Regions from separate parts of the Streptomyces sp. NPDC055025 genome, predicted to be linked through region 2. Evidence: riboswitches for the same ligand, from Rfam matches in the RefSeq annotation. Region 2 holds a riboswitch; each other region holds the start of a gene.
What was found. A riboswitch is a leader RNA that binds a small molecule or an ion and turns the genes downstream of it on or off. The one in region 2 is predicted to bind S-adenosylmethionine.

Region 1: linked by a shared signal. The riboswitch ahead of ACWGDX_RS36940 (putative leader peptide) and the one ahead of ACWGDX_RS24510 (aminotransferase class V-fold PLP-dependent enzyme) in region 2 are both predicted to bind S-adenosylmethionine.
Region 3: linked by a shared signal. The riboswitch ahead of thrC (threonine synthase) and the one ahead of ACWGDX_RS24510 (aminotransferase class V-fold PLP-dependent enzyme) in region 2 are both predicted to bind S-adenosylmethionine.

The regions. Positions count from the first base shown of each region.
Region 1 is NZ_JBSGVS010000100.1:334-5,692, forward strand. Features, by position in the region: gene ACWGDX_RS36930 (NtaA/DmoA family FMN-dependent monooxygenase) at 1-1,122, opposite strand, end outside; gene ACWGDX_RS36935 (LLM class flavin-dependent oxidoreductase) at 1,144-2,352, opposite strand; gene ACWGDX_RS36940 (putative leader peptide) at 2,545-2,712, opposite strand; SAM riboswitch class IV at 2,760-2,870, opposite strand; gene ACWGDX_RS36945 (glutathione S-transferase C-terminal domain-containing protein) at 2,835-3,713, opposite strand; gene ACWGDX_RS36950 (hypothetical protein) at 3,963-4,100, opposite strand; SAM riboswitch class IV at 4,139-4,247, opposite strand; gene ACWGDX_RS36955 (TerD family protein) at 4,633-5,359, shown strand, end outside.
Region 2 is NZ_JBSGVS010000041.1:40,393-45,751, forward strand. Features, by position in the region: gene ACWGDX_RS24490 (NYN domain-containing protein) at 1-864, opposite strand, end outside; gene ACWGDX_RS24495 (hypothetical protein) at 898-1,140, opposite strand; gene ACWGDX_RS24500 (rhomboid family intramembrane serine protease) at 1,292-2,002, shown strand; gene ACWGDX_RS24505 (Lrp/AsnC family transcriptional regulator) at 1,999-2,280, shown strand; gene ACWGDX_RS24510 (aminotransferase class V-fold PLP-dependent enzyme) at 2,302-3,711, opposite strand; SAM riboswitch class IV at 3,934-4,051, opposite strand; gene trpD (anthranilate phosphoribosyltransferase) at 4,267-5,337, opposite strand.
Region 3 is NZ_JBSGVS010000018.1:41,065-46,423, forward strand. Features, by position in the region: gene ACWGDX_RS13930 (alpha,alpha-trehalose-phosphate synthase (UDP-forming)) at 1-1,351, opposite strand, end outside; gene ACWGDX_RS13935 (hypothetical protein) at 1,472-1,834, opposite strand; gene ACWGDX_RS13940 (glucosyl-3-phosphoglycerate synthase) at 1,873-2,937, opposite strand; SAM riboswitch class I at 3,172-3,299, shown strand; gene thrC (threonine synthase) at 3,317-4,603, shown strand; gene ACWGDX_RS13950 (ubiquitin-like small modifier protein 1) at 4,703-4,978, shown strand.

The sequences.
Region 1 (5,359 bases), on a different contig from region 2:
CTCGATGACCAGGTCCCGGATCGACCACTTGTTCGCGGCCGCCAGCTCCCGCCACTCCCGGGCGGTCGCCAGCGGGTCGCGGTACATCCGCACCTGGGCGCGGCCGCGGGCGATGGTGTGCTCGCCGAGGTCCGGGTCGATCTCGGGGAGCGGGCCCTCCGGGTCGTACGCGGACAGATCGCGGTTCCAGACGAATTCCAGATGCTTGATCGCGGTGGCGCCGCTGACCTGCTGGCGGCGTACCTCGCGGGCCAGCTCCTCCGCCTCGGCGTCCGTGTCGCCGAGCACGAAGGTCGCCGCGGGCAGGATCAGCAGCTGGTCGTGGGTGCGGCCATGGCGGGCGAGCCGCCTCTTGACGTCCGTGTAGAACGCCCGCCCCTCGTCGAGAGTGCTGTAACGGCTGAAGATCGCGTCCGCGCTCGACGCCGCGAACTCGCGCCCTTCCTCGGAGTCGCCGGCCTGGAAGATGACCGGGCGTCCCTGCGGGCTGCGCGGCACGTTGAACTGTCCGGCGATGTCGAAGTGGGGGCCCTTGTGTACGAAGGCTCCCGCCCGCGCGTCCCGCAGGAAGGTGCCGGACTCCTGGTCGGCGGCTATCTCGTCGCCCCGCCAGGAGTCGAACAGCTCGGTGGTGGTGCTCAGGAACTCCTTCGCCCGCGAGTAGCGCTCGTCCTGCGGCAGGAAGCCCCCGCGGCGGAAGTTCTCGCCGGTGAAGGCGTCCCACGAGGTGACGACGTTCCAGGCGGCGCGGCCGTCCGACAGATGGTCGAGGCTGGCGAACTGCCGCGCCACCTCGTAGGGCTCGTTGAAGGTGGAGTTGATCGTGCCCGTCAGGCCGAGGCGCTCGGTGACGGCGGCGAGCGCGCTCAGGACGGTGAAGGTGTCGGGCCGCCCGACGACGTCCAAGTCGTAGATCCGGCCGCCCTGTTCCCGCAGCCGCAGCCCCTCGGCGAGAAAGAGGAAGTCGAACTTGGCGCGCTCGGCGGTCCGCGCGAAGTGGACGAACGAGCTGAACTCGACGTGGCTGCCGGCCTTCGGGTCGCTCCATACGGTGGTGTTGTTGACGCCGGGGAAATGCGCGGCGAGGTGGATCTGCTTCAGCGGCTTGGCGGGCTTGCTCATTGCTCGTACGGTCCTTCCGGCTCAGACGGCGGCGTAGCGGTTGGCGGGGCGGGGCAGTCCGAGCAGTCCGCGCAGCGTGCTCGCCCCGTACGCGGTACGGAAGGCGCCGCGGCGCTGGAGTTCGGGCACCAGGTGGCGGGTGATCTGCTCCAGGTCGTACGGCAGGGCGCCGGGGCGCAGCCGGAAGCCGGTCAGCCCGGCGTCCCGCCATTCCTCCAGCAGGTCCGCGAGCCGCGCGGGCGACCCGGTGAAGACGCGGGCGTCGCTGACGTACTCGGCGCCGGCGCGTTCGTCCAGACGGGCCTTGCGGCCGGCGGCGGCACCGGGGTCGTTGTCGAGGAAGACCACCAGGTCGCCGAAGACGTGCACGGTCTCGTCGGCACGGCCGGCGGAGGCCTGTGCCGCGCGGATCTCGGCCAGGACGGCGCGGGCGTCGTCGGCGTCGCCCGGGGTGACGAATCCGACGTCGGCCGAGCGCGCGACCAGTTCGTACGGGACGGTCGCGTGTGCCAGCGCGGTGACGAGCGGCTGCCCCTGGGGCGGGCGCGGGGTGATCGAGGGGCCCTTCACACTGAAGTGCGCGCCCTCGAAGTCGATGTAGTGCAGCTTGTCGCGGTCGATGAAGCGTCCGGTGGCGACATCGCGGATCTCCGCGTCGTCCTCCCAGCTGTCCCAGAGCCGGCGCAGCACCTCGACATAGTCGGCGGCCTCGTCGAACAGCTCCTTCACCCAGGGCCTGCCCGTCGCCCCGGCCAGGTCCTCGGTCCGCAGGCCCGGGACCGTACGGCGGCCGAAGTGCGCGGCCTCGTCGGCGCGTCCGGATACCCTGACCTGGATTCCGGCCCGTCCGGTGCTCACATAGTCGAGGGTGGCGATCGCCTTCGAGAGATGGAAGGGCTCGGTGTGGGTGACCACGGCGGTCGGGACCACCCCGATGTTCCGGGTCGGCGGCGCCACCCGGGCGGCGGTCAGCACCGCGTCGAGACGGCCCCGTACCTGGTCGGTGCGCTCGTCGGGCTCGACCTGACGGGAGGTCTGGAGGCTGAGCGAGTCATCGATGGTCACGAAGTCCAGCAGCCCCCGCTCGGCCTCGGTGACCAGGGCGGTCCAGTACCGCGCGGTGAGCAGTTCGGCGGGCCGGGCGTCGGGCTCCCGCCAGGCCGCGGGATGCCAGCCGGCGCCGTCGAGGGCGACGGCCAGGTGGAGGGGTGCGTGTGCTGCTCGGGGCATTGGGCGTACCGCTTCCTGTGAGCATGCCGAAACTCGTCCGCGCCCGTGCTCGGCCGGGGTGGAGGATCGGCGGGAGGGGAGGATCGGCGAGAAGGGAGGAACGGCGAAAGGGAGGAACGACGAAAGGGCGGAGAAGAAGGCCGGAGGAGAAGGCCGGGCGTTCCGGGCCCGCGAGGATCCGACGGACAGGGCCTAACCGACGGACAGGGCCTGGCCGGCCGGACAGGCCTGGTCGGCGAAGTGCCGCGCGGCGGCGGACTCGTAGGCCGGACAGAGCGCGGCGGCGACGCGCTGGAGATCGATGTGCCGCCGTGAGTACATGGCGGTGGTGACCAAGGGCCGCTGGGGAGTTCCCCGCACTGCCGTCACCTCCATCCCGTCCGTCCCGGTCGGCTCGCGCCGTCCCGGGCCCGCTCGCGGAACCGTCTTCGGCTCCGCCGGGCCGTCACCCGGAGCGCTCCGCCGCGTGGCGGGGGCGCCGGTCAGCAAGCCAGGGCCTGACGCCGGCACTCATCACCCGCCGGCACCGTGGCCCGGCTCCGGTCTCCGGCTCCGGCACAGTCCTTCTGGGTGGAACACACGTCCTCACCGCCGTGTTCCCGCTTTCCCGCCGTACGCGGAATTTCCTGGAAGGCCGGATGGGTCCCCAGCCGCCGTACGTACGACCAGAGGCGGTCACCGGCGGCCACGCGCCGCAGGGCGTCGACGTCCAGGTGGACGAGCGCGACCCACAGATCCACGTCCGCCGCCGTCAGCGTCTCGCCCAACAGATAGGGGTGCGAGGCCAGTCGGCGCTCCAGGAGATCCAGCGCCTGGTCCTGGGCGAGGCCCTCACCGAAGCCCCCGCCCAGGCCCTCACCGAGGAGTTCGCGGACGGCGTCGATGTCGGCGGCCAGGGCGGCGGGCCGCAGACGGGGCAGATCCGCGTCGTCCTGGTCGGTGAAGTGGACGGCGAGGTCGTCGAGGATGTCGGGGGCGTGGTTGCTCACCACCCGTCCGCTCCACAGGTCGCACAGCGCGGGCACGGTCAGCGGACCGTCGTAGTGGTGCCGGGTGGTCTCGTAGGCCGTGCGCAGCGCTGTGACCGCGTCGGAGCCGCCGGACCCGGCCGGAAGGCCGTCGGACCGGGACGGGAGGAGTGTGGTGCTGATCGAGTCCTTGAGCCCGAGCAGACCGAGGGTGATCGAGATCCGCAGTGAGAGCGGACAGCCCAGCGAGAGATACAGGTGGTAGCGGTGTGCGACCGGGTAGTAACCACCGCCGGGACCGGCGCCGATACGGTCGCGGAAACGCGGGGGTGTGCCGGGGTGGGAATCGCGAAGTGCCGACGGGAAGGACGTCTGTGCAAAGGTCTCGGACATGGCACTCTCCAGGGATGCGGTGGAGCCCCGGTGGCTTCTTCGGCGCCGGTGGCCGTACGGAAGGAGGGTCCGGCGGCGCGCGGCAGCGCACAACGCCCGGACCTGGCAAGGCGATCGCGGAACGGTCAGCCTCGGACGGCAGGCATGAGGCCGGTTCGGCCGACCCGGCCGGCATGAGGCAGGCCCAGGCTCAGGCGCCCGGCGGGCAGCCGGCTCGACGGCCGGCTCGACGGCCGGAGCGCGGCCGGCTCAGACAGCCGGCACGCAACCGCTGCGGAGCCGCAGCAGATCGATATGGCGGCGCCTGGTCAGCAGGCGCGGACGCGGCAGCGGCGCCGACCGGAAGGTCCGACAGACGCTCTCGCTCTTCTTCGCTGTCCTGCGCATCTCCGCCGGTCCCGTCCTCGGGCCTCGCGGAACGAGCGAGACCGCACTTGCCCCACCGCCCGGGTGGGACCTGGTCGTCACCCGGGGCACCCCGTCGCGGTGGAAGGGTTGCCAGTCAGCGGGCCGGGGCCGGTGACCCACCCGAACAGGGACTCCGCGCGGGCGAGCGCTGACAATCGTGACCGTCGCCAAACAGTCTGAGCGCGCTCCGTTGGACCGTCAAGGAGTCGGAACAAGGCAGAACGGCCGGATTCGGACGGGCGGACGGGCCCGTCGGGCGGTCCGGAGAACAGGGAAACCTCGACCGCGGTCCGGGACCCGGGACGCCGTCCACATATCAGGGAACACCCGCCGTGCACCGGGGGAATCAGTACTCAAACCCTTAATCGCCGCATTGGCACTCTAGGGGTGTGCATCCCACGCTAAGGTTCACTTCGCACATGGGGAGTGTGCCGTGGATCACATCGCACGATCGGTCGGCCCGTGTAGCGGGCCCGGCGCGGTCGCATGGCTGGGGGGCCGCATGCTGGAAATGGTCAAGGGTGCCAATGTCGGACTGGACGCCCTGAGCGAGGACATCAGTTCAGTGGTCCTGAGCTTGGCATGGCGCAGCGCGACAGGGGACGGGGACGCTGATGTCTCCCTGCTGCTGGTGGGTGGGGACGGGAAGGTGCGCAGTGACGCGGACTTCTTCTTCTACAACAACCCGGCATCGGCCGACGGCAGCGTGCAGTTGCTCGGCAAGACACCGACGTCCGACGGCAGCGAGGACCGGATCACTCTCGATCTGAGCGCCATGTCGGCGGGTGTGGAACGCGTCGTCCTGGCGGCCAGCAGGTATGGCGGCGCGCGATTCGGTGATCTGGACGAGCTGCGCGTCACGCTCGCCGACCGTACCGGCGGGCCCCTTCTCACGTTCTCCATCGATGACGCGGGGGTGGAGAGCGCCTTCATTTTCGGTGAGCTGTACCGGCGAGGGGAGGGGTGGAAGTTCCGGGCCGTCGGCCAGGGGTACGAGAGCGGTCTGGCGGGTCTGGCAACGGATTTCGGCATTGATGTGGACGACGCGTCCGAGGAGGAACCCGAAGCGTCGGTGGAGGACGCCGCCCCGGTGCCTTCCGCCGCCGTGCTGGACACTCCGGCCACGGAGCTTCCGGCGACGCCGCCCGCGCCACCGGCGGCCCCCGAAGTCGCCGGTGTACCCGCGCCTCGGCGTCCCCGTACCGCCAAGAAGAAGGTCGTACTTCCCAGGACGGGCG
Region 2 (5,359 bases):
GGCGGGCGGCAGCGCCAGTTCGCGCCGTAGCCCCTGGGCCGATTCCAGCACGGTGTCCAGCAGCAGCCGCAGCCGCATGTCCTCCACCGAGCGGCCCTCGCGGGCGGCCCTGCGGCTCGCCTCGACCGCCGACTCGGCCTCACCGAGCCGCGCCTTGATCCGGCGGGTCTCGCTCTCCGCGGCCGACACCGCGGCGGCGGCCTCGGCCCTGACCGCCTCGGTCTCCGCGTGCACCCGGCGCAGGGCGGCCTCGCCCCGCTTCACATCGCTCTGGGCACTGCGCAGTTTGCGATGGAGCGACTCGGCCTCCTTGCGGGCCGACTCCAGTTCCGTACGCAGCCGCTCGGTCTCGCTCTTCGTCAGCGCCCTGGCCACGGCCAGTTCCTCACGCAGCCGATCCAGTTCGCGCCGGGCCTCCTCGTCGGCGCGCTCGGCGTCCGCGCGCTGGGCCTCCTCGCCCGCGGCGGCCACCAACTTCACCCATCCGGGGGGCCTGAGCACATACGCGGCCGCGGCCACGTCGACGGGATCCGCGGCGGCCGGCGGCGACCCCGACTCCAGGGCCCCGGCCAGCTCCGGCTGGGAGTGGCTGATGCGCTCACCGATCCGCTGCCGGAACAGCGGATCGCTCTCCAGGGCGGCCGCCATCGCGTTACCGGCGAACTTGGCCCGTCTGTTGGGCGTGAACCGGGCGTACTGGCGCAGCTGCGCGGGGAGTTCGGTGACGGTCAGACCGCCGAAGGCGTCCGAGACCAGCGCGATGACCCTGCGTCGTACCCCGTCCGGGAGCGGGCGGTCCAGCGCCTCCGCGGCGTCACCGCCGGCCGCGCCGGCCGGCTCAGCACCGCTTGCGGCCTGCTCCACATCCGTCACCCCATACCCTTTCGGGCGGCTCCCTCAGGAACCGGCGCCCGGCCTGTCCACCAGCTCGATCTGATCCACCGCGTTGCACCACCGGCAGCGCACCGACTCGATGGTCTCACTGACCACCTCGCGCTCCTCGACCCTCGGCTCCCCCGCCAGGTCCAGATGGACGTACTCGACGGCCCTCGACGACCGCGTCACGTCGAAACGCGTGAGATTGCCGCACAGTGTGCAGCGCCACCGGGTGGCGGCCGTCGGCTGGGGAACCGTCGTCATCATGCGTCCTCTTTCGTCGTCCCTGCCGCCGCCGCCCGCGGCGCGCCGTCGAACAGCGGATGTACTCCTTGCAACCCTACGGCCTCCGGGCCACCCCAGGGAGCGGCGAGGCACTCTGTACCCTTCACTCCCGGTAAGCCATGCTCTGTCGGTGAATACGTCGCGGACGACGGCCGACGGACCGGTGGTGACCCACACGCTGATCGGCCTCTGCTGTCTGGCATTCCTGTTCAGTCCGTCGTCGGGGTTCAACCCGGCGTACGGGAGAGGCGAGGCGCTCCTCGACGCGCAGAGCCTGTATTTCGAACGGTGGGGCGTCATCCCGGTCGAGCTGCTGAGCGGTTCCCCACGCGCCCTGTTCACCCCGCTGACGGCGCTCTTCGTCCATGGAAGCTGGCTGCATCTGCTGGGGAACATACTGTTTCTGTTCGTCTTCGGCGCGATGGCGGAGGAACGGCTGGGCCGGGCGCACTTCCTGTTCTTCTATCTGACCGTCGGCTGTTTCGCCCTGCTCACGTACGCCATGGTGAACGCGGCCTCGGACCAGACGCTGGTGGGGGCCTCGGGCGCGATCTCGGGGGTGCTCGGCGCCTTTCTCTATCTCTTCCCGAAGGCCCGGGTCACCAGCCTCTTCCCGTTCCTGTTCTTCCTGCCGCTGCGCTTTCCCGCCTGGATCGTGCTGATCTTCTGGTTCGCGATCCAGTGGCTGGCGGCGCGCGGCGCGGGCTCGGGTCCCGGCGTGGCCTATCTCGCGCACCTCGTGGGCTTCGCCACCGGGTTTCTCTACGCCTGGGGGCGGTACTGGCGTACCGATAGAGTGGGAGACCACACCGCGGCCACCGAGGGAGAACGTCAACCGTGATCACCGCGATCGTGCTCATCAAGACCAGCGTGGCCCGGATCCCCGAGATCGCGGAGTCGATCGCCGCGCTGGACAGCGTCAGCGAGGTCTTCTCGGTGACCGGTACGTACGACCTGATCGCCATGGTGCGGGTGGCCAGGCACGACGATCTGGCGGATGTGATCCCCGGCCGGATCAGCAGGATCGAGGGTGTCGAGGCCACGGACACGCATGTGGCGTTCCGTACGTACTCACAGCACGACCTCGAAGCGGCCTTCGCCATCGGACTCGACGCGTAAGGCCGCCTGCGGCTCCGTGCGTCAGGCCGTGGCGCCGTCCCGGTCCGGGACGCAACGGCCGTCCTCCGTACGGTAGTTCCAGCGCGCTCCCTGGCTCACCAGCTCCCGTACGGCCCGGACGAAGCGGTCCACGTGCTCGTCCGGGGTGCCGGCGCCGAAGCTGACCCGGATCGCGTTCAGCGAGCGCTCGCCCGGCTCGGCCTCCGGGGCGCCGCACTCCCCCGGGTCCTGCGGGTCGGTGCCCAGCAGGGTCCGCACCAGCGGGTGCGCGCAGAAGAGACCGTCCCGTACACCGATGCCGTACTCCGCGGAGAGCGCGGCGGCGAAGTGCGAGCTGTTCCATCCCTCGACCACGAACGACAGGACACCGACGCGCGGGGCGTCGTCGCCGAACAGCGAGAGCACCCTGACCTCGGGCACCTCGGCGAGACCCGCGCGCACTCGGGCGACGAGCCGCCGCTCACGGTCGACGAGGGTGTCGAAGCCCGCCTCGGTGAGCGCCCGGCAGGCGGCGGCGATCGCGTACACCCCGATGACATTGGGGGAACCGGCCTCGTGCCGGGCCGCGGTGGTGTGCCACGCGACATCGACCCCGCCGTCGCTCCGCCGGGCCACCGCGCGGCTGGCGCCACCGCCCGCGAGATAGGGCTCCGCGTCCTGGAGCCAGTCGGCACGGCCCGCGAGCACCCCGGAGCCGAAGGGCGCGTACAGCTTGTGCCCGGAGAACGCGACCCAGTCGACATCCAGCCCGGCGATGTCCACGGGGTGGTGCGGGGCGAGCTGCGCGGCGTCGAGCACGATCCGGGCGCCGTGCGTGTGCGCGGCGGCGGCCAGCTCCCGTACGGGCCACAGCTCGCCGGTCACATTGGAGGCCCCGGTCACACAGACCAGCGCCGGACCCCGGGGGTCACGCTCCGCGAGCGCCCGCTCCAGGGTGGCGACGGCCTCGGCGGGGGTGCGGGGGGCGTTCAGATAGCTGACCCGGGCCTCGCGCCAGGGCAGCAGCGAGGCATGGTGCTCGGTCTCGAAGACGAACACCTGGCAGTCGGCGGGGAGCACCGCGGCGAGCAGGTTCAGCGAGTCGGTGGTCGAGCGGGTGAAGACGACCTGGTCGTCGGGGCGGCAGCCGAGGAACTCCGCGACCGTGCGGCGGCTGTTCTCGAAGAGGTCGGTGGAGAGCTGCGAGAGATAGCCGGCGCCGCGGTGGACACTGCCGTAGTACGGCGCGTACGCGGCCACGTCGTCCCAGACCCGCTGGAGGGCGGGGGCGCTGGCGGCGTAGTCGAGCGCGGCGTAGCTGACCTCGCCGCCGGTGACGAGCGGCACGGTGACATCACGCCCGAGGACGGGCAGCGGGTCGGTACCGGAGGTCGCGGTGCCGGAGGTCGCGGTGGCGGTGGTCGGGGCGGCGGCGTTCAGGTATGCGGACATGGCGATATCTCCCGGCGGGACAAGTCGGAACGGCTTTCAGGAACCCGCACGGCGGCACCACGGCTCGACGGAGCCGCGGGGGCGGTGACGGGGGGTGCCTCGACGCATGGAGGCGTACTGAAGAAGGGGTCGAAAAACCCCTGGGGCCTGTCGGACAGGCCCTAGCACATTCGCTTGCTCACGAGACTGCTCCCTTGAGGACCAGGACCCCAAGGTGCGAGGGGTCCGCGCTTGCCGCGGACCTCGCTGCCCACGGCCTGGTCTTCACCCGGGGCACCCCGCCACGGACGGAGGGTTGCCGGACAGCGAGCCGGGGCCTTAATCGCTGTCACTCATGACCTGGTCCAAGATTATGGCACAGGGTGCCGCGCGCCCCAACGGGTGTCCGCGATACGGGACGTGTGCGGGGCGCGGCGGGTGGGCGGTTCGAAAACCGGCCCACCCCGACAACGCACCCCGCACCACGGCCCCCTGACCGGGAGGCGACCCGCGCCAGAGCCGTACAGGACCTGGCCCGTACAGGGCCCAGCCGTACAGGGCCTAGGCGTACAGGGCCTAGGCGTCGCGGTGGCTCGCCGCCACCCAGCGTTCCAGCGTGCGCCCCGCCGCGCCCGAGTCGATCGACTCCGCCGCCCGCGCGATACCCGCCGCGAGCTGGAGGGCTAGGGGGTCGTCCGTCGGGTCCAGGGCCACCAGCGCCGCCGCCGAGTTGAGCAGCACCGCGTCGCGTACGGGGCCGGTCTCGCCGGCCAGCAGCCGGCGGGCCACATCGGCGTTGTACGACGCGTCCGCGCCGCGCAGCGCCTCGACCGGGACCAGTTCCAGGCCCACGTCCCGGGGGTCGAAGGCCTCCTCGGTGACCTTGCCGTCCCGTACCGCCCACACCCGTGATGTCGCGGTGGTGGTCAGCTCGTCCAGGCCGTCGTCGCCGCGGAAGACCAGGGACGAGTTTCCGCGCTCGGCGAGCACACCCGCGACGATCGGCGCCATCCGCGCGTCCGCCACACCCACCGCCTGGGCCCTGACCCGCGCCGGGTTGGTGAGCGGGCCGAGGATGTTGAAGGTGGTCTGGGCGCCGAGTTCCTTGCGGGCCTTGGCCGCGTACCGCAGCGCGGGATGGAACTTCACCGCGAAGCAGAAGGTGATGCCCGCCTCCTCGGCGACCTCGGCCACCCGCTGGGGGGTCAGCTCCAGATTGACGCCGAGCTTCTCCAGTACGTCCGAGGCACCGCTCGCCGACGAGGAGGCGCGGTTGCCGTGCTTGACGACCTTGGCGCCGGTGCCCGCCACGACGATCGCCGCCATGGTGGAGATATTGACCGTCCTGGCGAGGTCGCCGCCCGTGCCGACGATGTCGACCGTACGGCCCGGCACCTCGATGGTGTTGGCGTGCGCGTACATGGCGCGCACCAGGCCGGAGACCTCTTCGACCGTCTCGCCCTTCGCCCGCAGGGCGACCGCGAACCCGGCGATCTGCGCGTCGGTGGCCTCGCCGCTCATGATGCGGTCCATGGCCCACGCCGTGTCCTCCGTGCCCAGACTCTCGCCGCGCAGCAGCGGGTTCAGCACGCCCGGCCAGGTGCGGTCCGCCACGGTGTCGCCTCCGACGGGGGTCACAGCGCTCATGCTCGCTCCTGGTGGGTTCCGG
Region 3 (5,359 bases), on a different contig from region 2:
CGTCGAGGGGCATGCTCAGCGCCTCGTGGAGGGCCCTCGCCGTGGTGGTGATGTCGTACGGGTTCACCGCGAGGGCGTCCTCACCCATCTCCTCGTACGCTCCCGCCTCCCGGGAGAGCACCAGCGCGCAGCCGCGCTCCGAGACCACGGGGATCTCCTTCGCCACCAGGTTCATCCCGTCCCGGATCGGATTGACCAGGGCCACGTCCGCCAGCCGGTAGGCGGCCAGGGAGCGCGCGAAGTCGTCCCGGACATGGAGGACGACCGGGGTCCAGCTCTCCGTGCCGAACTCGGCGTTGACCGCGTCGGCCACCCGTCCGACCTCGGCGGTGTAGTCGCGGTAGACCGCCAGATCCTGCCGGGAGGGGTAGGCGAAGGCGACATGGACGACGCGGTCGCGCCACTCCGGGTGGTCCACGAGGAGCTGCCGGTAGGAGAGCAGACCGCGGACGATGTTCTTGGACAGTTCCGTACGGTCCACCCGGACGATGGTCTTCCGGAGATCGTCCGAGCCGTCGGCGGCGTCCCCCGGACGGCCGATCTGTTCGCGCAGGGTGACGATCCGTTCGTCCACATCCGGCCGGTGCGCGCGCTCGCGCAGGAAGTCGGCGTCCGTGCCCAGGCCGTGCACACCGATCCTGGTGTTGCCGGTCCCGCCCAGCAGATCCGTACAGCAGGCCGTGAAGGCGTCCGCCCACCGGCGGGTCAGAAAGGCCGCCCGGTCCGCGCCGAGGATGCCCCGCAGAAGCTGGCGGCCGATGTCGTCGGGCAGCAGCCGGTAGTAGTCCACCGGGGCCCATGGCGTGTGCGAGAAGTGACCGATCCGCAGATCGGGCCGGAGCGCCCGCAGCATCCCGGGCACCAGCGCCAGGTGGTAGTCCTGCACCAGGACCGCCGCGCCCTCCGCGGCCTCGTCCGCCAGCGCCTCCGCGAAGGCGCGGTTGTACGTCTCGTACGAGGCCCATCGCGCGCGGAAATCCGGGCCGAAGGACGGCTCCAGCGGGGTCTGGTAGAGCAGGTGGTGGACGAACCAGAGCGTGGAGTTGGCGACGCCGTTGTACGCGTCCTCGTACACCTCGGGCGCGATCCCCAGCATCCGGACCCGCTGGCCGCCCGTGTCCGCCGGGTCGAGCCGGCCGTCCGTACGCCGTACCGCCTCGCGGTCGCCGTCCCCGAGCGCCGCGCACACCCACACCGCGTCCGCGTCCGCGCCGATGGCCGACAGACCGGACACCAGCCCGCCGCCGCCCCGCTTCGCCGTCAGCGTGCCGTCGTCGCGCACGCTGTACGAGACGGGGCCGCGGTTGGACGCGACGAGGACCTGGGCCCGGGAGGGCGGCTCGGTAACCATGTGGCGAAACCTAGCCCGTCGCGTAAACGCTCAAACGTACGGACGGTGTGGTCTGCGCCCGGTGCGGCGGCCCGCCGTCCTTGAGGTCCTGTCCGCCGGACAGGGCCTACGGGACAACCCTTAGCGGCGGCCGCGGGTCGCGGCCAGTGCCACCACCCCCGCGCCGGTCAGCGCGAGCGCCACCCCGCCCAGCAGCCACAGCCGTTCGGCCGCCCCTCCGGTGTCCGCGAGCTGCCCTTGCAGGGACCCGTAGAGCGGCTCGTGCGGGGGCTGGTGGGAAAGCTCCTGGAGCGGCTCGTGGAGAGGACCGCGGAAAGGCTCGTGGAAAGGCTTGTGGAAAGGCTCGTGGACCGGCATCCGCAGGGGCCCGGACCCCTGAAGGGGTACGTGTGCCAGGGCCGACGCCTGTCCCGGTGCCAGCAGCACCAGCGTCCCGGCCAGCACCCCGAAGAATCGGCAGATAATCAGATGTTTTGCCCTCATAAGGGCGCAATGTAGGCAATCGGTGAGGTGATCCGCGGTTACGCCGCGCGTCCGGACGTGTACTCCGCGATCTCGCGTACCGGTGGCCGTTCCTCCGTGTCCACGGAGTAGGTGCGCGGTACGAAGCCGTGCTCGCCCCGGTCGAACTGCGTCAGCTCCGGCCGTACCAAGTGCGCCCGGGACAGCCGCAGTTGGGCCGTACGGTAGATGGCCGCGGCCATTCGCCCCAACGCCCGGTCGTCCTGGTGGCGGTGGAACCGCACCCCCACGTCCACCTGCCCCAGCGCGTCCAGACCGACCGTGTGCAGCGCGTCCACGAGCAGCCCCAGCTCCACGCCGTACCCGACGGGGAAGGGCAGCCGCTCCAGCAGTGAGCGGCGCGCGGCGTACTCCCCGCCCAGCGGCTGGACGAACCCCGCCAGCTGAGGCCAGTGCAGATTCAGCAGCGGACGCGCCACCAGCTCGGTCACCCGCCCGCCCTGGGCGCCGGCCGCCGCCCCGCCCATGCCGTCGCGCGTGCCGCCGCCCGCGCCGTAGCGGCCCACGCCCACGTCGTCCGCGCCCACGTCGCCCACGCCGTCACCGTCCGCGCCGTCACCGTCCGTCCCGTCCTCCCGCAGCGGGCGGTCGTACATCGCCTTCACGAAGTGCACATCGGAATCGGTCAGCAGCGGTCCCACGGTCCCGGACACGAAGTCGGCCGAGAACCGCCGCAGATCGGCGTCCACGAAGCACACCACATCGCCGCTCGTCACCAGCAGTGACCGCCACAGCACCTCGCCCTTGCCGGGCAGTGCGGGCAGCCGCGGCAGAATCGCGTCCCGGTGCACCACCCGCGCGCCCGCCGCCGCGGCGACCTCCGCCGTACGGTCGGAGGAGCCGGAATCGATCACCACCAGCTCGTCGACGAGTGGCGCCCGCTCCATCAGCTCGCGCCGGATCACGGAGACGATCGCGCCGACCGTCGCCTCCTCGTCGAGCGCGGGAAGCACCACGCTCACCGTGGTGCCGCGCGCGGCCTTCGCCACCAGGAGCCGGTCGAGCGTACGGTCGGCCGCTGACCAGGAACGCCTGGTCAGCCAGCGTTCCACCTCTTCCAGCACGGTCGGTACTCCCTGACGTGTTCCATGAACGTGACCCGCGAATCCGGTCGGGAACCGGGCCGGAACCCGGTGGGACGCGACCCGCGAATCCGGTCGAACGTGATCCATCTCGCGGTGCGGACCACTATCTCAACCGTCCGCTCCTTCGGTTACAGTCTTGAACAACACGTATGACCGCCGCATGCCGGGGGTCGTAACGCGGAAAAACGCGCCGGACCTGGTCCGGTGCCATAGCGCTCATCCAGAGGGACTGAGGGAACGGCCCGTTGAAGTCCCGGCAACCCTCCCGCCGACCGCGAGGTCACGGTGGGGAAGGTGCCAATTCCGTCTTGCGGCGAAACGCGTCGTAAGGAAGATGAGGAGAAAGGGCCTCGCCATCATGGCTGTGCAGACCGTCCACCACGCCAGCGGCACCGTTGATCTCGGACCCGCCGCCGCCCTCTCGTGCCGCGAATGCGGAGAGCGATTCGAGCTCGGTCCCCTTTTCGCCTGTGCGAGCTGTTTCGGGCCGCTCGAAGTCGCGTACGACCTGCCGAGCGGCTCCCCCGAAGAGCTCAAGAAGCGGATCGCGGACGGCCCGGACAACATCTGGCGGTACGCGTCACTGCTGCCCGTCCCGGCCGATGTGGCCTCGAAGCCGAACATCAACCCCGGTTTCACCAAGCTGGTCAAGGCCGACAATCTCGCCCGTGAACTGGGTATCACCGGCTCCCTGCACATCAAGGACGACTCCGGCAATCCGACGCATTCCTTCAAGGACCGTGTCGTCGCCATCGCCGTCGAGGCCGCCCGCGCCTTCGGTTTCACCACACTCTCCTGCTCCTCCACCGGCAATCTGGCGGGCGCGGTCGGCGCCGCAGCCGCCCGCGCCGGCTTCCGCTCCTGTGTGTTCATCCCGCACGACCTGGAGCAGGGCAAGGTCGTCATGGCCGCGGTGTACGGCGGTGAACTCGTCGGCATCGAGGGCAACTACGACGACGTGAACCGTTTCTGCTCGGAGCTGATCGGCGATCCCCTGGGCGAGGGCTGGGGCTTCGTCAACGTCAACCTCCGTCCGTACTACGGCGAGGGCTCCAAGACACTCGCGTACGAGATCTGTGAGCAGCTCGGCTGGCGGCTGCCCGACCAGATCGTCATCCCGGTCGCCTCCGGGTCGCAGCTCACGAAGATCGACAAGGGTCTCCAGGAACTGATCAAGCTGGGGCTCGTGGAGGACAGGCCGTACAAGATCTTCGGCGCCCAGGCCGAGGGCTGCTCGCCGGTGTCCACCGCCTTCAAGGCCGGACACGATGTCGTACGGCCGCAGAAGCCCGACACCATCGCCAAGTCCCTGGCGATCGGCAACCCGGCCGACGGCCCGTACGTCCTGGACATCGCCCGTCGCACCGGCGGCGCGGTCGAGGACGTCGACGACGAGCAGATCGTCGACGCGATCAAGCTGCTGGCGCGCACCGAGGGCATCTTCGCGGAGACCGCGGGCGGGGTGACCGTCGGCGTGACCAAGAAGCTGATCGAGGCGGGAGTGCTCGACCCGGCGCTGACGACCGTGGTCCTCAACACGGGTGACGGACTGAAGACCCTGGACGCGGTGGCGCCGACGACGGGCCCGACCGCGACCATCCGCCCGAGCCTGGACGCGTTCCGCGACGCCGGTCTGGCCCGCTGACCGGCCGCCCGGCCCGATGACCCGGCCCGGCCCGCTCACCCGCGATCCGGCCCACCGACCCCGACGACGTCACGGAAGACGGAAGGCAGAACACCCAACATGAGCGTCAACGTCCGCATCCCCACCATTCTCCGTACGTACACCGGCGGCAAGGCCGAGGTCCCGGCCGAAGGGGCGACCCTCTCCGAGGTCATCCAGTCCCTGGAGGCCAGCCACCCCGGTATCGCCGCGCGGGTCCTGGACGACCAGGGCAAGTTGCGCCGCTTCGTGAACGTGTACGTGAACGACGACGACGTCCGCTTCGAGCAGGGCCTGGAGACCGCGACCCCGGCGGGCGCCGGCGTCTCGATCATCCCCGCGGTCGCCGGAGGCTGACTCACGGGCCCCCGGGCCCGCCCCTTTCGTGGCGACACCGGGTGACCGGTATGGCTCCCTCCGCAAGAGAAGCGGAGGGAGCCATTCTTTATGGTTGAACGCGATAGAGTGTGGGAACGCCCCTCCGCCGCCCATCCGGCGCGCGTATGAGAACGCGACAACATAGGGCTGAAGTCATCGCGCTGTTTGCACTTTAGGTGCGCTTTGCCCGGCCCGACTTGCCCGGGAACGCAGCGAATTCGTCGCTATGCGTGTTCGGCCATGCCCATAATTCTCGTCCGATTGACCTGTTGCAGAGGGCAGTTGGGCAGATACATTCAGCCGCGGTCGACGCGTTCCGGCGCGAAGTGTGGCCCCTGGAAGGGCCAGTAATAGGGGAGT